3 regions of the Streptomyces sp. NPDC090077 genome follow, and region 3 is predicted to be linked to each of the others. Evidence: riboswitches for the same ligand, from Rfam matches in the RefSeq annotation. Region 3 holds a riboswitch; each other region holds the start of a gene.
The links. Region 3 has a riboswitch for cobalamin ahead of ACIPW5_RS15450 (ribonucleoside-diphosphate reductase subunit alpha). Riboswitches for the same ligand answer to the same signal wherever they lie in the genome.
Positions count from the first base shown of each region.

Region 1: it holds a riboswitch for cobalamin, as region 3 does, so the genes downstream of both, ACIPW5_RS29300 (energy-coupling factor ABC transporter permease) here and ACIPW5_RS15450 (ribonucleoside-diphosphate reductase subunit alpha) in region 3, are expected to answer to the same signal.
Region 2: it holds a riboswitch for cobalamin, as region 3 does, so the genes downstream of both, cobN (cobaltochelatase subunit CobN) here and ACIPW5_RS15450 (ribonucleoside-diphosphate reductase subunit alpha) in region 3, are expected to answer to the same signal.

Region 1 covers NZ_JBIVEG010000022.1:98,170-103,930, reverse strand. The annotation lists gene ACIPW5_RS29320 (hypothetical protein) at 1-314, shown strand, start outside; gene ACIPW5_RS29315 (SsgA family sporulation/cell division regulator) at 518-928, shown strand; gene ACIPW5_RS29310 (hypothetical protein) at 1,012-1,524, shown strand; gene ACIPW5_RS29305 (flavodoxin family protein) at 1,558-2,277, opposite strand; cobalamin riboswitch at 2,397-2,594, shown strand; gene ACIPW5_RS29300 (energy-coupling factor ABC transporter permease) at 2,623-3,321, shown strand; gene ACIPW5_RS29295 (energy-coupling factor ABC transporter substrate-binding protein) at 3,321-3,668, shown strand; gene cbiQ (cobalt ECF transporter T component CbiQ) at 3,672-4,421, shown strand; gene ACIPW5_RS29285 (energy-coupling factor ABC transporter ATP-binding protein) at 4,412-5,239, shown strand; gene ACIPW5_RS29280 (PadR family transcriptional regulator) at 5,265-5,761, shown strand, end outside.
Region 2 covers NZ_JBIVEG010000046.1:32,288-38,048, reverse strand. The annotation lists gene ACIPW5_RS37740 (precorrin-2 C(20)-methyltransferase) at 1-609, opposite strand, end outside; gene ACIPW5_RS37735 (precorrin-8X methylmutase) at 606-1,253, opposite strand; gene ACIPW5_RS37730 (cobalamin biosynthesis protein CobG) at 1,258-2,532, opposite strand; cobalamin riboswitch at 3,114-3,271, shown strand; gene cobN (cobaltochelatase subunit CobN) at 3,304-5,761, shown strand, end outside.
Region 3 covers NZ_JBIVEG010000007.1:288,691-294,451, reverse strand. The annotation lists gene ACIPW5_RS15465 (carbon starvation CstA family protein) at 1-1,926, shown strand, start outside; gene ACIPW5_RS15460 (YbdD/YjiX family protein) at 1,923-2,120, shown strand; gene ACIPW5_RS15455 (GNAT family N-acetyltransferase) at 2,342-2,836, shown strand; cobalamin riboswitch at 2,853-2,990, shown strand; gene ACIPW5_RS15450 (ribonucleoside-diphosphate reductase subunit alpha) at 3,134-5,530, shown strand; gene ACIPW5_RS15445 (ribonucleotide-diphosphate reductase subunit beta) at 5,530-5,761, shown strand, end outside.

The DNA of each region.
Region 1 (5,761 bases), on a different contig from region 3:
TGGCAGGCATCCGCAGCATCCGCGTGATGGCGGCGCTCGCATCGCTCCCCCTCGCCGCCGCCCTCTTCACGGGCACGGCCCAGGCGGACAACGGGGCCGGCGCCGCCGGCACCGCCTCGAACGCCGCCCTCGCCGGGATCCTCGGCAGCGGAGTGGGCGGCAGCAACCTCGGCAACTCCTCCACCGCGCAGCAGGTCGCGTCGGGCTTCGGGGCGTCGAACCAGAACAACGGCGCCCAGGCCAACGGCTCCGGCTTCACCGCGATCGGCCAGTCCAACAACCACGACTCGCTGATCTACAACCCGCTGCCGTAGCGGCCGGCCGCGCGGCCGGTCCGCCGCGCGCCACCGGGCCCGCCCTCCCCCCGGAGGGCGGGCCCTTCGCGTTCCCGTGGCCGAAAAGAGGCCCTGCGGCCCGGCTGCTCGGGACCTTCGGCCCCGGAGCGCGCCGCCGGGCCGGGGATACCGTGCCGGAAGGGCTGCGGGAAGACCCTGCGCGCGACGAGAGGCAGCCGCCGATGGCCACCATCACCGAACAGAGACTCCTGCCGCTCCGGCTGGAAGCCGCCCCCCTGTCCGTCCCCCTCACCGGCCGGTTCGTCTACCGCACGGACCGCCCGTACGAGGTGGCCGTCGACTTCCGCGGCGCCGGGACGCACCTGGCCCGCTGGGTCTTCTCCCGGGAGCTGCTGCTCGACGGGCAGAGCAGCGCCACCGGCGAGGGCGACATCCAGGTGTGGCCGCGCTGGAGCGGCTCGGAGCCGCGCGTCCTGCTCGGCTTCAGCAACGGCGAGCAGAGCTGCGTGGTCTCCGCCCGCGCCAAGGACGTGCGCGAGCTGTGCCGGCGGATGACGGAGCTGGTGCCGGTCGGGCAGGAGCGGCGCCACTACGACCTGGACGCACAGCTGAGCGCGCTGCTGGCTTTCTGAGGCGGCGCGCGCAACCGTACGCCCCCCGGCGGTGTCCTATGAGATGACAGGCAGTCCCCGTCTCACGGAACCGGGGAGACATCATGCGTCACCCGCACCGCCGCCGGCTCGTGGCCATCGCCACGGGTGCCCTGCTCACCGCCGGGCTCGCGCTCTCCGCGTCACCGGCTTCCGCCGCCACCACGACCACCCGCACCCAGACGCCCCTCGTCGTCAACGCCCGCTGGGGCGGGCACTGCACGTACGACCGGCTCGTGATCGACCTCCAGGGCTACGTGCCCCCGGTCACCGTCACGCCCGTGTCCGAGCTCGTCTACGACGGATCGGGCCAGCCGGTACCGCTGGCCGGGAAGTACTTCCTGGAGATCCGCCTGCACCCGGCCGCCGGTCACAACGACGCCGGGCAGAACGTCTACCAGGGCCCCAGGCTCCAGAAGATCTACCTCAGCAAGCTCAAGGGCATGGCCATGACCGGCGACTACGAGGGGTACGTGACCTTCGGCGCCGCCTTCGACACCAAGCCGACCTGGAAGACCTCCGTCCTGCACGCGCCCGAGCGGCTCGTGCTGGACTTCCCGCACCCCAACACCTGCTGACCCGCGTACCGCCCGGAGCCCGCCGGCCCGCTGCTAGCGGTGTTCCGGGTTGGGGAAGTCGAAGCGGCAGCCGGCGTCCCACAGGGAGCGCTGGTTGCCGTGGGCCGGCATGCCGCCGGAGCGCTTGAGGAGCGCTGCCAGGTGCATCAGGTTCCAGGACATGAAGGTGGTGTTCCGGTTGGTGAAGTCGTTCTCCGGACCGCCCGAGCCCGGGTCCAGGTAGGAGGGGCCGGGGCCGGCCTCCCCGATCCAGCCGGCGTCGGCCTGGGGCGGGATGGCGTAGCCGAGGTGCTGGAGGCTGTAGAGGACGTTCATGGCGCAGTGCTTGACGCCGTCCTCGTTCCCCGTGATCAGTGCTCCGCCGACGCGCCCGTAGTAGGCGTACTGGCCGTGCTCGTTCAGCAGCGACGAGCAGGCGTAGAGCCGCTCGATGACCTGCTTCATGACGGAGCTGTTGTCGCCGAGCCAGATCGGGCCGCACAGCACCAGGATGTCGGCGTCCATGATCCGGCTGTACAGGACCGGCCACTGGTCGCTGTCCCAGCCGTGTTCGGTCATGTCCGGCCAGACGCCGGTGGCGATGTCGTGGTCGACGGCACGGATCAGCGAGGTGCGGGCGCCGGCCGACTCCATCACGGCCCGGCTCCGCGCGATCAGGCCCTCGGTGTTGCTGGTCTCGGGGGAGCGTTTGAGGGTGCAGTTCACGTAGACGGCGGAGAGGTCCTCGTAGCGGGGGCTGTCGTCGTCGGCCATGTCCTCCACCGTGCCGGGCGCCCGGCGGACCGGCCAGCGGGCGGGGCCCGTCCGGGTGCGCGGCGGGGCGGCGGCCGGGTGGCCGGATCGGTCCGGGTTGTGACGGTCCGTACGGACGACTAGGGTCGTCTGGCCTTGGTGTTCGGGAAACCGGTGGGAAACCGGTGCGGCCCTCGCCACTGTGATCGGGAAGTCCGGCTCCACTCCCTCGCGGGAAGCCACTGGGCCCGCGTGGGAGACCGCACGGGCCCGGGAAGGCGGAGCCAGGGCATCAGTACCCGTGAGCCAGGAGACCGGCCGGGGCGCGTCGTCCATCCACGAGGTGCTGGAGAGGTCTCCCGAACCATGCATATAGCCGAGGGGTTCCTGCCCCCTTTGCACGCGGTCGCCTGGGGCGCCGCGTCCGCCCCCTTCGTCGTCCACGGGGTCCGCGCGCTGACCCGCGAGGTGAAGTCGAACCCGGAGAGCACCCTGCTGCTCGGAGCGTCCGGTGCGTTCACTTTCGTCCTGTCCGCCCTGAAGATCCCTTCCGTGACGGGCAGTTGCTCCCACCCGACGGGGACGGGGCTCGGGGCCATCCTCTTCCGGCCGCCGATCATGGCGGTGCTCGGCACGATCACCCTGCTGTTCCAGGCCCTGCTGCTGGCCCACGGCGGGCTCACCACGCTCGGCGCCAACGTCTTCTCGATGGCCATCGCCGGCCCCTGGGCGGGCTACGGGGTCTACCGGCTGCTGCGCAAGTCCGGCGCGCCCCTGATGGTGACCGTCTTCTTCGGCGCGTTCTTCGCCGACCTGGTCACCTACTGCGTCACCTCGGTCCAGCTGGCGCTGGCCTTCCCCGACCCGGCGAGCGGCTTCCTGGGCTCCCTGGAGAAGTTCGCGGGCATCTTCGCCCTCACCCAGATCCCGCTCGCGATCAGCGAGGGCCTGCTGACGGTGCTCGTGATGCGGCTGCTGATGCAGTCCAGCAAGTCGGACCTGGTCCGGCTCGGGGTCGCGAAGCTGACCGGCGGCAAGGGCGCGAAGCAGGAGGCGGCGGTCTGATGACCAGGAACGCGAAGATCAACACCCTGCTGCTGCTCGTGGTGGCGGCACTGGCCGTGCTCCCCCTCGCGCTGGGGCTCGGCGACGGCAAGGAGGAGCCGTTCGCCGGCGCCGACGCGCAGGCGGAGAGCGCCATCACCGAGCTGAAGCCGGACTACGAGCCCTGGTTCTCCCCGCTGTACGAACCCCCCTCGGGCGAGGTCGAGTCCGCACTGTTCGCCCTCCAGGCGGCGCTCGGGGCGGGCGTGCTCGCCTACTACTTCGGCGTCCGCAAGGGCCGCCGCCAGGGCGCGGCGCAGGCCCTCGCACAGTCCGGGGCCGGGGCCGAGCAGACCCCGGAGCCGTAGGCGGTGCTGCCGATCGACGTGGCGGCCCACTCCAGCCGCTGGCGGGGGCGCCACCCGCTGGAGAAGGCCCTGCTGGGCCTCGGGCTCACCGTCACCGCGGTGTGCCTGCCGCCCTGGCCCGGCGGGCCGCTGGTGGCGGCCGCGACCCTGGCCGTGCTGCTCGGCCCGGCCGGGGTGGCCCCGCGGCAGCTGTGGCGGGCCTTCCGGATCCCGCTGGGCTTCTGCGTGACCGGGGCGCTGCCGCTGCTGGTGTCGGTGGGCGGCCCGGACGGCTTCCTCGCCCCGGCCCCGGACGGGCCCCGGCACGCGGCCGAACTGCTGCTGCGCACCTCGGCGGCCTCGCTCGGAGTGCTGCTGTTCGCCTTCACCACCCCGGTCTCCGACGTGCTGCCCCGGCTGGTGCGGGCCGGGGTGCCGGCCCCCGTCGTGGACGTGGCCCTGGTGATGTACCGGATCGGCTTCCTGCTGCTGGACTCGGTGGCGCAGGTCCGGCGCGCCCAGGCGGCCCGGCTCGGGCAGACCGGCCGGGCGGCGGTGTGGCGCTCGCTGGCCGGGCTCGCCGCGACCTCGTTCGTCCGGGCCTTCGACCGCGCGGCCCGGCTCCAGGAGGGGCTGGCGGGGCGCGGTTACGACGGCGCGCTGCGGGTGCTCGTGCCCGAGGCGACGCTGTCCCGGCGGTTCCTCGCGGGGTCCGCCGCCCTGCTGGCCGCCCTGGTCGCGGGGACACTCGTACTGAAGGAGCTGTGGCTGTGACCCCGTTGGTGGAGCTGGTCGGCGCGGGGTACGCGTACGAGGACGGCCCGGCCGTGCTGTCCGGGGTGGACTTCGGCATCGCCGAGGGCCGCGCGCTGGTGCTGCTGGGCCGCAACGGCAGCGGCAAGACCACCCTGATGCGGTTGCTGAGCGGTGGCCTGCGGCCCGGTTCGGGCTCGCTGCGGCTGGGCGGCGCGGAGGTGGCGTACGACCGCAAGGGGCTGGTCCGGCTGCGCACCTCGGTGCAGCTGGTGGTGCAGGACCCGGACGACCAGCTGTTCGCGGCCTCCGTGGAGCAGGACGTTTCCTTCGGCCCGATGAACCTGGGGCTGCCGGCGGCGGAGGTCCGCGAGCGGGTGGACGCCGCGCTGGCCGCGCTGGACATCACGGCGCTGCGGGACCGCCCGACGCACCTGCTGTCGTACGGGCAGCGCAAGCGCGCGGCGATCGCGGGCGCGGTGGCGATGGCCCCCCGGGTGCTGATCCTGGACGAGCCCACGGCCGGGCTCGACCCGGACGGGCAGGAACGCCTCCTGGACGTCCTCGCGGGACTGCGCGCGGCCGGCACCACGGTGGTCATGGCCACCCACGACGTGGACCTCGCGGTGCGCTGGGCCGACGACGCGGCCGTGCTGACCCCGTCGGGGATCCGCACGGGCCCCGCCGGGGAGCTGCTGGCGGATCCGGAGCTGCTCGCGTCGGCGGGGCTGCGGTCGGCCTGGGCGCCGGTGGTGGGCGCGTTCCTGCGGGCCCGGGGGGTGCTGGCGGACGGGGCGCCGGGGCCGCGTACGCCCGAGGAGCTCGCGGCGCTGGGCTGAAATCGCCCGCACCTAGGATGGCGGCATGTCGCTGCCGCACGCCATCCTCACCGCCCTGCTGGAGAAGCCCTCGTCGGGGCTGGAGCTGACCCGGCGGTTCGACAGGTCGATCGGCTACTTCTGGTCCTCGACGCACCAGCAGATCTACCGGGAGCTGGGGCGGCTGGAGGAGGCGGGGCTGATCCGGGCGCTGCCCAGCGAGGTGCCCGTGCGCGGGCAGAAGAAGGAGTACGAGGTGCTGCCCGGCGGCCGCGCGGAACTGGCGCGGTGGGTGGACGAGAGCCAGGACCCGAAGCCGGTGCGGGACGCCCTGCTGCTGCGGATCCGGGCGGCGGCGGTGGTCGGGCCGCAGCGGCTGGGGCCGGAGCTGCGGCGCCATCTGGAGCTGCACCGGGCGCAGTTGGCCACGTACGAGGCCATCGAGGCGAAGGACTTCCCGCCGGGCCGGGACGCGGCCGCCGACCGGCTGCGCCGGCTCGTGCTGCACGGCGGCATCGCCCTGGAGGGGTTCTGGCTGAGCTG
Region 2 (5,761 bases), on a different contig from region 3:
CTCCATCGCCCGCCGGACGGCCGGGAAGGTGCGGCCGAGCTTCATCACGACCGCCGAGTCGGTGGCGGCGAGGCGTGCGGTGAGCTCCTCCTCCGGCAGGGTGCCGGGCAGGATCGTCAGCACCTCCTCGCCCTCCACGAGCGGGGTGCCGAGCCGGGCGGCGGCGGCGCTCACGGAGGTGACGCCGGGGATCACCTCGGCCTCGTACCGGTCCGCGAGCCGCTTGTGCATGTGCATGTACGAGCCGTAGAAGAGCGGGTCGCCCTCCGCGAGCACGGCGACCGTGCGGCCGGCGTCCAGGTGCGCGGCCAGGCGGGCGGCGGAGGCCTCGTAGAACTCCTCCATCGCACCCTGGTAGCCGCCGGGGTGGTCGGTGGTCTCGGTGGTCACCGGATAGACCAGCGGTTCCTCGACGTGGTCGGAGCGCAGGTGCTTCGCGGCGATCGAGCGGGCGATGGAACGGCCGTGACGGGCGCTGTGGTAGGCGACGACGTCCGCCTCGGCGATCACCTCGACGGCCCGCAGGGTCATCAGGGAGGGATCACCGGGCCCGAGGCCGACGCCGTAGAGCTTGCCCTTCACGGGAGCGTTCTCCTGACGGTCGCTCATTCTTCCTCGCTCGCGATCGCGTTGATCGCGGCGGCCGCGATGGCGCTGCCGCCGCGCCGGCCCCGCACGATCAGGTGGTCGAGGCCCGAGGGGTGGGCGGCGAGGGCGTCCTTGGACTCGGCGGCGCCGATGAAGCCCACGGGTACGCCGATGACGGCGGCGGGGCGCGGGGCGCCCTCCTCGATCATCTCCAGCAGCCGGAACAGGGCGGTCGGCGCGTTGCCGACGGCGATCACCGAGTTCTCCAGCAGGCCCCGGTCGCGCCAGACTTCGAGCGCGGCGGCGCTGCGCGTGGTGCCCATCTTCGCGGCGAGGGCGGGCACGGCCGGGTCGGAGAGGGTGCAGACCACCTCGTTGTCGGCGGGCAGCCGCTTGCGGGTGACGCCGCTGGCGACCATCTGCACGTCGCACAGGATCGGAGCGCCGGCGTGCAGGGCGGCACGGGCCCGCAGGACGACGTCGGGGGTGTAGCCGAGGTCCTGGGGGAGGTCGGTCATGCCACAGGCGTGAATCATGCGCACCGCGACCTGGGCGACCGAGGCGGGCAGCCCGGAGAGGTCCGCCTCGGCGCGGATCGTGGCAAAGGACTGGCGGTAGATCGCGGCGCCGTCCTTCTCGTACTCGAACACGGTGTACTCGCTCATTTCTTCACTGCGATGCGGGTGTTGTGGTGGTGCGTGCGGCCGTGAGGGCGGCCGCCAGGTCTGCGAACGGCGTGGGCCGGCCGTCGAGTTCGTACCCGTCGGGGGTGGCGACCAGGTCCGCCCAGGCGGTGCCGCGCGGGTGTCCGCAGCGGCGGGCGCAGCCGGACCAGTGCACGGGCAGCGCGGCGGCGTCCGTCCGCCCTTCCCGTACGACGGCACGCGCGTCGGCGCGCACGTCCGCGAGGGACTTGGCGCAACCGGGCCTTCCCGTACAGGCGGTGACGGACAGCCAGGGGCTGTCGGGCCCGGTCACCAGGCCCGCCGCGGCGAGCAGGGCGCGCCCGTCGCCGGGGTCGGGGCCGGGCAGGACGACGCTGCGCCACGGGGTGACGCGCAGCTCGCCGCCGGCGGTGTCGGCGACCTCGGCCAGCAGCCGCCACTGGGCGGAGTCCGGACGGCCGAGCGGGGGCAGGACGCACAGGGCGTCGCCGTGCACCCCGGGCCGGGGCGGCGGCGCGTACGGCCGCGCCGCCTCGGGCAGGCGGACGGCGCCGATGCCGGCGGCGGCCAGCCGGCGGGCGAACTCCCCGCCGTCCAGGGCCTGTCCGGCGGGCAGCTCGGCGACCCGCCAGGGCCGGGTCCCGGCGGCGTCGGCGGCGTCGAGGAAGTACTCGGCGGCCAGCAGCGCCGCCCGGGCCGCGTCGCCGGCGGCCACCTCGACGGCATCGACGGCGGCTCCGAGCCGCACCACGGCCCGGTGGCCGTCGCCGTCGCCGAACACGGTCACGTCGGGGTCGAGGGCGGCGACGTCCCCGCGGCCGTCGTCGAGGGCGAAGAGGAACCGCCCGGACAGGCCCGTCGCCCGGGTGCTCGCGCAGAGCAGCCGGTCCAGCTCCCGGACCCGGTCCGCGAGGCGGGGCCCGCCCAGCGGGGTGGCCACGATGTTGCGGACCCGCTCGTGGCCGGGCGCGGGCAGCAGCCCGGCACCGTCGAGCAGCTCCGCGAGCCCGGCGCCGCAGCCGTCGGCGAGACCGCGCAGCTGGACGTTGCCGCGCGAGGTGAGTTCCAGGTGCCCGTCCCCGAACCGGTCCGCGGCGTCGCCGAGCACGGCGGCCTGCGCAGCGGTGAGCAGCCCGCCGGGGATCCGGACGCGCGCCAGGTACCCGTCATCGGCGGCGTGCAGCCGCAGCGCGCCGGGGCAGGCGTCGCCGCGGTCGCGTATGACGGGTTCGTCCCGCGATGCGGCGGAAGGTGGCTGGGGCGGCATGGCCGCGAGCATACCCACGATTCCCCACCCCCGACCTGTGTCCGTCGCCACCCCGACCAGCACCTCCACCCCACCACACCCCCAGCCCCAACACCGGCCCCCGACTCCAGGCCACAGCACCGAGGGGCACAGCCCCAAGCCGGGCCCGGGCCGCAGGCCCGGCTCAGGCCCGGCTCAGGCTGGGACACAACCCGGGGCGGGCCCGGGGCAGGCCCGGGGCAAACCCCGGGGCGGGCCCAGCGCACAACCGCGGGGCGCGTCCGGGGCGCAGCCCCAAGGCGTGTCCGGGCCGCAGGCCCGGCTCAGGCCTGGGGCGGCGCAGCCCAGGGGCGGGTCCGGCACAGGCCCAGCGCACAACCGCGGGGCGGGTCCGGGGCGCAGCCCCAAGGCGGGTCCGGGGCGCAGCCCCGGGGAACGGGCGAAGGGCGGGGCGGGGAGCAGCCCGCGCAGCGACCCCCACCCCGCACCCGCACCCGCCGGCACCGGCACCGGCACCGGCACCCCACCGCCCCCACCCGCCCCCGGCGCCCCCGGCCCACCCCCCGGGCCCGGGCAAGGCACCCCACCCCCACTCCCGGCCAGGGAAAAGGCCGCCTAAGATGACCTTCCGACGGGCCGCTCGGCCCGTCATCGCCGAGGACGGCGACATGGGAGGAAGCCCGGTGCGATTCCGGCGCGGTCCCGCCACTGTGAACCCCGCGGAGCGATCGGCCGGGTGAGTCAGGAACTCCCGCCGTCCTCACTGCCCGGGGCGCGGAAACCCCGAGGAAGGCCTGCCGCCGCATGATCCTGCTGCTGTCGACGTCCGACACCGATCTGCTCAGCGCCCGCGCCGCGAACGTCGCCGGCGGCCCCGTGCCGTACCGGTTCGCGAACCCCTCCCGCCTCCCCCTCGACGACCTGCCCGGCCTGCTCGACGGTGTCGGACTGGTCGTCGTACGCCTCCTCGGCGGTCTCCGCGCCTGGCAGGAGGGCCTCGACGTGCTCCTCGCCGCCGGGCAGACCCGCCCCGTGGTCGTGCTGACCGGCGAACAGGCTCCCGACGCGCAGCTGATGGAGGCCTCCACGGTCCCGATCGGCATCGCCGCCGAGGCGCACCGCTACCTCGCGCACGGCGGCCCGGCCAACCTGGAGCAGCTGGCCCGCTTCCTCTCGGACACCGTCCTGCTCACCGGCCACGGCTTCGAGCCCGCCGCCGCCTCCCCCACCTGGGGCCACCTGGAGCGCACCCCCGCGCAGGGCTCCGGCCCCCGGGTCGCGGTGCTCTACTACCGCGCGCACCAGATGAGCGGCAACACCGCCTTCGTGCATGCCCTCTGCAACGCCGTCGAGGCCAAGGGCGGGCAGCCGCTCCCCCTCTACGTCTCCTCCCTGCGCTCCCCCGAGCCGGAGCTGCTGGAGGCCCTGGCCACCGCCGACGCGATCGTCACCACGGTGCTCGCCGCCGGCGGCACCCGTCCCGCCACCGCCTCCGCGGGCGGGGACGACGAGTCCTGGGACGCGGGCGCGCTGGCCGGGCTGGGCGTGCCGATCCTCCAGGCCCTGTGCCTGACGGGTTCGCGCGGCACCTGGGAGGAGAACGACGAGGGCCTGTCCCCGCTCGACGCCGCCACCCAGGTCGCCGTCCCCGAGTTCGACGGCCGCCTGATCACCGTCCCGTTCTCCTTCAAGGAGATCGATGAGGACGGCCTGCCCGCGTACGTGGCCGACACCGAGCGCGCCGCCCGCGTCGCCGGCATCGCGGTGCGCCACGCCCGGCTGCGGCACATCGAGCGCGCCGACAAGAAGATCGCCCTGGTCCTCTCCGCGTACCCGACCAAGCACTCCCGCATCGGCAACGCGGTCGGCCTGGACACCCCGGCCAGCGCCGTCGAGCTGCTGCGCACGCTCATCGCGCACGGCTACGACTTCGGCCCCGTGACGGAGATCCCCGGTCTGGTCTCCGGCGACGGCGACGAGCTGATCCGCGCCCTGATCGAGGCCGGCGGCCACGACCAGGACTGGCTGACCGAGGAGCAGCTGGCCCGCAACCCGGTCCGCATCCCGGCCGCCGACTACCGGCGCTGGTTCGCCGAGCTGCCCGCCGACCTGCGCGAGAGCGTCGAGGAGCACTGGGGCGAGGCCCCCGGCAACATGTTCGTGGACCGCTCCTCGAACCCGGAGGGCGACATCGTCCTCGCGGCCCTGCGCCGCGGGAACCTGCTCATCCTGATCCAGCCGCCGCGCGGCTTCGGCGAGAACCCGATCGCGATCTACCACGACCCGGATCTGCCGCCCTCGCACCACTACCTGGCGGCGTACCGCTGGATCCAGGCGGCGGCCGAGGACGGCGGTTTCGGCGCCGACGCGATGATCCACCTCGGCAAGCACGGCAACCTGGAGTGGCTGCCGGGCAAGAACGCGGGCCTCTCCGCGTCCTGCGCGCCCGACGCCGCACTCGGCGACCTCCCCCTCGTCTACCCCTTCCTGGTGAACGACCCGGGCGAGGGCACGCAGGCCAAGCGGCGCGTGCACGCCACCCTGGTCGACCACCTGGTGCCGCCGATGGCCCGCGCGGAGTCGTACGGCGACATCGCGCGCCTGGAGCAGCACCTGGACGAGTACGCCCAGATCAGCTCCATGGACCCGTCGAAGCTGCCGGCGATCCGCGCCCAGATCTGGACGCTGATCCAGGCGGCGAAGCTGGACCACGACCTGGGTCTCGAAGAGCGCCCGGACGACGACGGCTTCGACGACTTCCTGCTGCACGTCGACGGCTGGCTGTGCGAGGTCAAGGACGCCCAGATCCGCGACGGCCTGCACGTCCTCGGCGGCGCCCCGACCGGTGAGGGCCGGGTCAACCTGGTCCTGTCCATCCTGCGCGCCCGCCAGATCTGGGGCGGCACCTCCGCCCTGCCCGGCCTGCGCGAGGCCCTCGGCCTCGACGAGTCGGCGGCGACGCGCACGGCGGCGGACACCGTCGAGGAGACGGCCCGGTCGCTGGTCCAGGCGATGGAGGACGCGGAGTGGGACCCGGCGGCGGTCGCCGCGGTCTCGGCGGGCCACCCGCAGGCGGTCTCCGACATCCTGTCCTTCGCGGCGCACGAGGTGGTCCCGCGCCTGGCCGGCACCACGGACGAGATCGCCCACGTGGTCCGGGCCCTGGACGGCGGCTTCGTCCCGGCCGGCCCGTCGGGCTCCCCGCTGCGCGGCCTGGTCAACGTCCTCCCGACGGGCCGCAACTTCTACTCGGTCGACCCGA
Region 3 (5,761 bases):
GTCGACTTCCACCCCACCGACCGGCGCGTGCTCTTCGGCCACCACTTCGCCGCCGTCGCCGGCGCCGGCCCCCTGGTCGGCCCGGTGCTGGCCGCGCAGATGGGCTACCTGCCGGGCACCATCTGGATCGTCGCGGGCGTCATCTTCGCCGGCGCCGTCCAGGACATGGTGACCCTGTTCTTCTCCACCCGGCGCGACGGCCGCTCGCTCGGCCAGATGGCCCGGGACGAGATCGGCCCCGTCGGCGGCGCCGCCGCCCTCGTCGCCGTGTTCGTCATCATGGTCATCCTGCTGGCGGTGCTCGCGCTGGTCATCGTCAACGCGCTGGCGCACTCCCCCTGGGGCGTCTTCTCCATCGGCATGACCATCCCGATCGCCCTCTTCATGGGCGTCTACCTGCGCGTGCTGCGGCCGGGCCGGGTCACCGAGGTCTCCGTCATAGGCGTCGCGCTGCTGCTGCTCGCCATCGTCGCCGGCGGCTGGGTCGCCGACTCCTCCTGGGCGAGCACGTTCACCCTGGAGAAGGAGACGCTGGTCATCTGGATGGTGGTCTACGGCTTCATCGCCTCGGTGCTGCCGGTGTGGCTGCTGCTCGCTCCCCGCGACTACCTGTCCACCTTCATGAAGGTCGGCACCATCGCCCTGATGGCGGTCGGCGTCGTCCTCGCGATGCCGACGCTGAAGATGCCCTCGGTCACCGACTTCGCCGCGGGCGGCGACGGCCCCGTCTTCGCCGGGTCGATGTTCCCGTTCGTCTTCATCACCATCGCCTGCGGCGCCCTGTCCGGCTTCCACTCGCTGGTCGCCTCGGGCACCACCCCGAAGATGATCCAGAAGGAGACCCAGGTCCGGGTCATCGGCTACGGCGCCATGCTCACCGAGTCCTTCGTCGCCGTCATGGCGGTGATAGCGGCGAGCATCATCGAGCCCGGCCTCTTCTTCGCGGTGAACTCCCCCGGCGGCGTCATCGGCGCCACCGTCCAGACCGCCTCGAAGGCGGTCACCGACTTCGGCTTCGCGATCAGCCCGGAGGCCCTCGCGCAGGCCGCGAAGGACGTCGAGGAGGCCAGCCTGCTGTCCCGCACGGGTGGCGCGCCGACCTTCGCACTCGGGATGTCGGAGATCTTCTCGTCGGTCATCGGCGGCGCCGGGATGAAGGCCTTCTGGTACCACTTCGCCATCATGTTCGAGGCCCTGTTCATCCTGACCACCGTCGACGCCGGCACCCGCGTCGGCCGGTTCATGCTCCAGGACACGCTCGGCAACGTGCACAAGTCCTTCAAGGACGTCAGCTGGAAGCCGGGCGTGTGGCTCGCGAGCGCCGTGGTCGTCGGCGGCTGGGGCTACTTCCTGTGGGTCGGCGTCAAGGACCCGCTGGGCGGCATCAACCAGCTCTTCCCGCTGTTCGGCATCGCGAACCAGCTGCTCGCGGCCGTCGCCCTGGCCGTCTGCACCACGCTGCTCGTCAAGTCCGGGCGGCTCAAGTGGGCCTGGGTCACGGGCGTCCCGCTGGCCTGGGACGTGGCCGTCACCCTCACCGCGAGCTACCAGAAGATCTTCTCGGACGACGTGAAGGTCGGCTTCTTCGCGCAGCGCGAGAAGTACCAGACCGGCATCGACGCCGGGAAGGTGCTGCCGCCCGCCAAGAACATGGACGACATGCACACCGTGGTCACCAACGCCACGGTCGACGGGGTGCTGTCGGCGCTGTTCGCGGTGCTGATCGTCATCGTGCTGGTGGACGCGGCCCGGGTCTGCCTCAAGGCCGTCCGCAACCCGGAGTCGGTCAGCCTCTCCGAGGTGCCGTGGACCGAGTCGAAGATCATCGCCCCGGCCGGGCTGATCGCCACCGCCGAGGAGAAGGCCGAGCTCGCGGCCGCCGGCCTCGACGGGGACGGCGGCAAGGCCAAGGAACCGGTCGCGTGAGCGGGGTGCGCGGGGCGCTGGCGAAGGCCCGGTTCTACGTCCGGGAGTTCTCCGGCGAGGCCGCGTACGACCGCTACGTCGCGCACGCCCGCGCCCACGACCCGGACGCCGAGGTCCTGACCCGGCGCGCCTTCGAGCGGGCCCGCACGGACGCCCGCGAGGCGGACCCCCGCGAGGGCTTCCGCTGCTGCTGAGGCCGTCCTACGCGGACGAAGGGCCCCGCCGTCACAGATCGAGACGGCGGGGCCCTTCGGCTTGGCCGGGGGCGCCCGTGCGGGCGATCTCCTCGAAGTCCTCGGTCGGCACGTGGGAACGGTGGCCGGTCATCACGGTCACGCCTCGCTCGCCTTCCAACGACGGTTGCTGATCCGACGACAGCGCCGACCACCGACACCCGTCCGGCACACTCGGCGGCATGGACATCGAGATCAGAACGGCGAGGGAAGACGAGTACGGGCGGCTCGGGGAAATCACCGGGACGGCCTACAGCGGGGACGGGCTGCTGGACCTGAACGAGGACGACGCCTACCTGAACGTCCTGCGCGACGTCGCCGGGCGGGCCGGGGACGGGGAGGTGCTCGTCGCCGTGGAGGACGGCCGGGTGCTCGGCGGAGTGACGTTCGCCGCACCCGGGAGCCGGCTCGCGGACGTGGCCGGGCCGCAGGAGGCCGAGTTCCGGATGCTGGCGGTCGCCTCCGAGGCGCGCGGCAAGGGCGTCGGCGAGGCCCTCGTACGGGCCTGTGCCGAACGGGCCCGGGCCCTGGGGGTCGGGGCCCTCGTGCTGTCCACCCAGCCGGCCATGCTGGGCGCCCAGCGGATCTACGCGCGTCTGGGCTTCGTACGCACTCCGGAGCGCGACTGGTCGCCCATCCCGGCCCTGAAACTGCTCACCTACCGCCTGGAGCTGTAGCCACGCCGACACAACATGTGGTGGGTCGCGCGCGGGCGGCCCCCCACATGTATGCTCATCCTCGCTGTCGCCGCAGGGGAATCCGGTGCGAATCCGGAACTGTCCCGCAACGGTATGAAAAGTCCGAGGACCTGCCGACAGTGCGCCCGGGTCGACCGAACCGGGTGCCGACCACGTCCGGGCCTCGCGGTTGGGCCGGTGGACGCCATGCGGTGTGTCGCGATCCGTCGCGCCCGCGTGCGCCTCCCCGCGCCCCGACCCGCCGACGACCGGGCCGAGCGAGGGAGAGCTCCCGCCGTGACCATCGCGCCTTCTGCACCGCGCGCCGAGTCCGTTTCTGGCGACACCACCGAAGGCCCGGGGGCCGCGCTGCTGCGTACTCTCACCGAGCTGACCGCCGACCTCCCCGACACCGACCCCGGCCGGATCGCCGCCGCCGCCCTGCGCGGCCGCAGCGCCTCCGCCGACGAGGCCGAGCTGCGCGGGCTGGCCACCGAGGCCGCGGCGGGCCTGATCTCCGAGGACCCCGCCTACTCCCGGCTCGCCGCCCGCCTGCTGACGCTGGCCGTGGCCGACGAGGCCGCCGGCCAGGGCTCGACCTCCTTCGCCGAGTCCGTCGCCGTCGGCCACCGCGAGGGCCTGATCGCCGACCGCACCGCCGAGTTCGTCGCCGCCCACGCCGCCCGCCTGAACGCCCTGGTCGAGCACACGCTCGCCGAGGGCGCGGACGACCGCTTCGGCTTCTTCGGCCTGCGCACCCTGCACAGCCGCTACCTGCTGCGCCACCCCATCACCCGCCAGGTGATCGAGACCCCGCAGTACTTCATGCTGCGCGTGGCCTGCGGCCTCGCCGAGGACGAGAGCGTCCAGGCCGTCGAGGAAGTCGCCTCGCTGTACCGCCTGATGAGCCGGCTCGACTACCTGCCGTCCTCCCCCACGCTCTTCAACTCCGGCACCCGCCACCCGCAGATGTCCTCCTGCTACCTGCTGGACTCCCCGCTGGACGAGCTGGACTCGATCTACGACCGCTACCACCAGGTCGCGCGCCTGTCCAAGCACGCCGGCGGCATCGGCCTCTCGTACTCCCGCATCCGCGCCCGCGGTTCGCTGATCCGCGGCACCAACGGCCACTCCAACGGCATCGTGCCGTTCCTGAAGACCCTCGACGCCTCCGTCGCCGCCGTGAACCAGGGCGGCCGCCGCAAGGGCGCCGCCGCCGTCTACCTGGAGACCTGGCACGCGGACATCGAGGAGTTCCTGGAGCTCCGCGACAACACCGGCGAGGACCAGCGCCGTACGCACAACCTCAACCTCGCCCACTGGATCCCGGACGAGTTCATGCGCCGCGTGAACGCCGACGCCGACTGGTCGCTGTTCTCCCCGGCCGACGTCCCCGAGCTGGTGGACCTGTACGGCGACGAGTTCGACGCCGCCTACACCAAGGCCGAGGCGGCGGGCCTGGCCAAGAAGACCATGCCGGCCCGGGACCTCTACGGCCGCATGATGCGCACCCTCGCGCAGACCGGCCAGGGCTGGATGACCTTCAAGGACGCCTCCAACCGGACCGCGAACCAGACCGCGCTGCCCGGCACCGTCGTCCACTCCTCCAACCTCTGCACCGAGATCATCGAGGTCACCAACGACGGCGAGACGGCCGTCTGCAACCTCGGCTCGGTCAACCTCGGCGCGTTCGTCGCCGACGGCGACATGGACTGGGCGCGCCTGGACGAGACCGTCCGCACGGCCGTGACCTTCCTCGACCGCGTCGTGGACATCAACTTCTACCCGACCGAGCAGGCCGGCCGCTCCAACGCCAAGTGGCGTCCGGTGGGCCTGGGCGCGATGGGCCTCCAGGACGTCTTCTTCAAGCTGCGCCTGCCCTTCGACTCGGCCGAGGCGAAGGCCCTGTCCACGAAGATCTCCGAGCGGATCATGCTGGCCGCGTACGAGGCCTCCTGCGACCTCGCCGAGCGCTCCGGCCCGCTCCCGGCCTGGGCCGAGACCCGCACCGCCCAGGGCGTCCTGCACCCGGACCACTACGAGACCGAGCGCCACTGGCCCGAGCGCTGGGAGGCCCTGCGCGCCCGCGTCGCGCAGACCGGCATGCGCAACTCGCTGCTCCTCGCCATCGCCCCGACGGCGACGATCGCCTCGATCGCGGGCGTGTACGAGTGCATCGAGCCGCAGGTCTCGAACCTCTTCAAGCGCGAGACCCTCAGCGGCGAGTTCCTCCAGGTCAACGGCTACCTGGTGGAGGACCTCAAGCAGCTCGGCGTGTGGGACGCGCAGACCCGCGAGGCGCTGCGCGACTCCTCCGGCTCCGTCCAGGGCTTCGGCTGGATCCCGGCCGAGATCCGCGAGCTGTACCGCACGGCGTGGGAGATCCCGCAGCGCGGCCTGATCGACATGGCGGCGGCGCGCACGCCGTACCTGGACCAGAGCCAGTCGCTGAACCTGTTCCTGGAGACGCCCACCATCGGCAAGCTCAGCTCGATGTACGCGTACGCCTGGAAGCAGGGTCTGAAGACCACGTACTACCTGCGCTCCCGCCCGGCGACGAAGATCGCCCGTGCCGCCTCCGGCGCGGCCGCCGTCCCGGCCGCCGCCGCCCCGGCCCAGCTGCCCCAGGCCCTCGACGCCGAGGCGCTGGCCTGCTCCCTTGAGAACCCCGAGTCCTGCGAGGCCTGCCAGTAATGAGCTCCACCGACAAGAAGAACCTCCTGGACCCGGGCTTCGAGCTCACGCTCCGCCCGATGCGCTACCCGGACTTCTACGAGCGCTACCGGGACGCGATCAAGAACACCTGGACGGTGGAGGAGGTCGACCTCCACTCCGACGTCGCCGACCTCGCGAAGCTGACGCCGGCCGAGCAGCACATGATCGGCCGTCTGGTCGCGTTCTTCGCGACGGGCGACTCGATCGTCT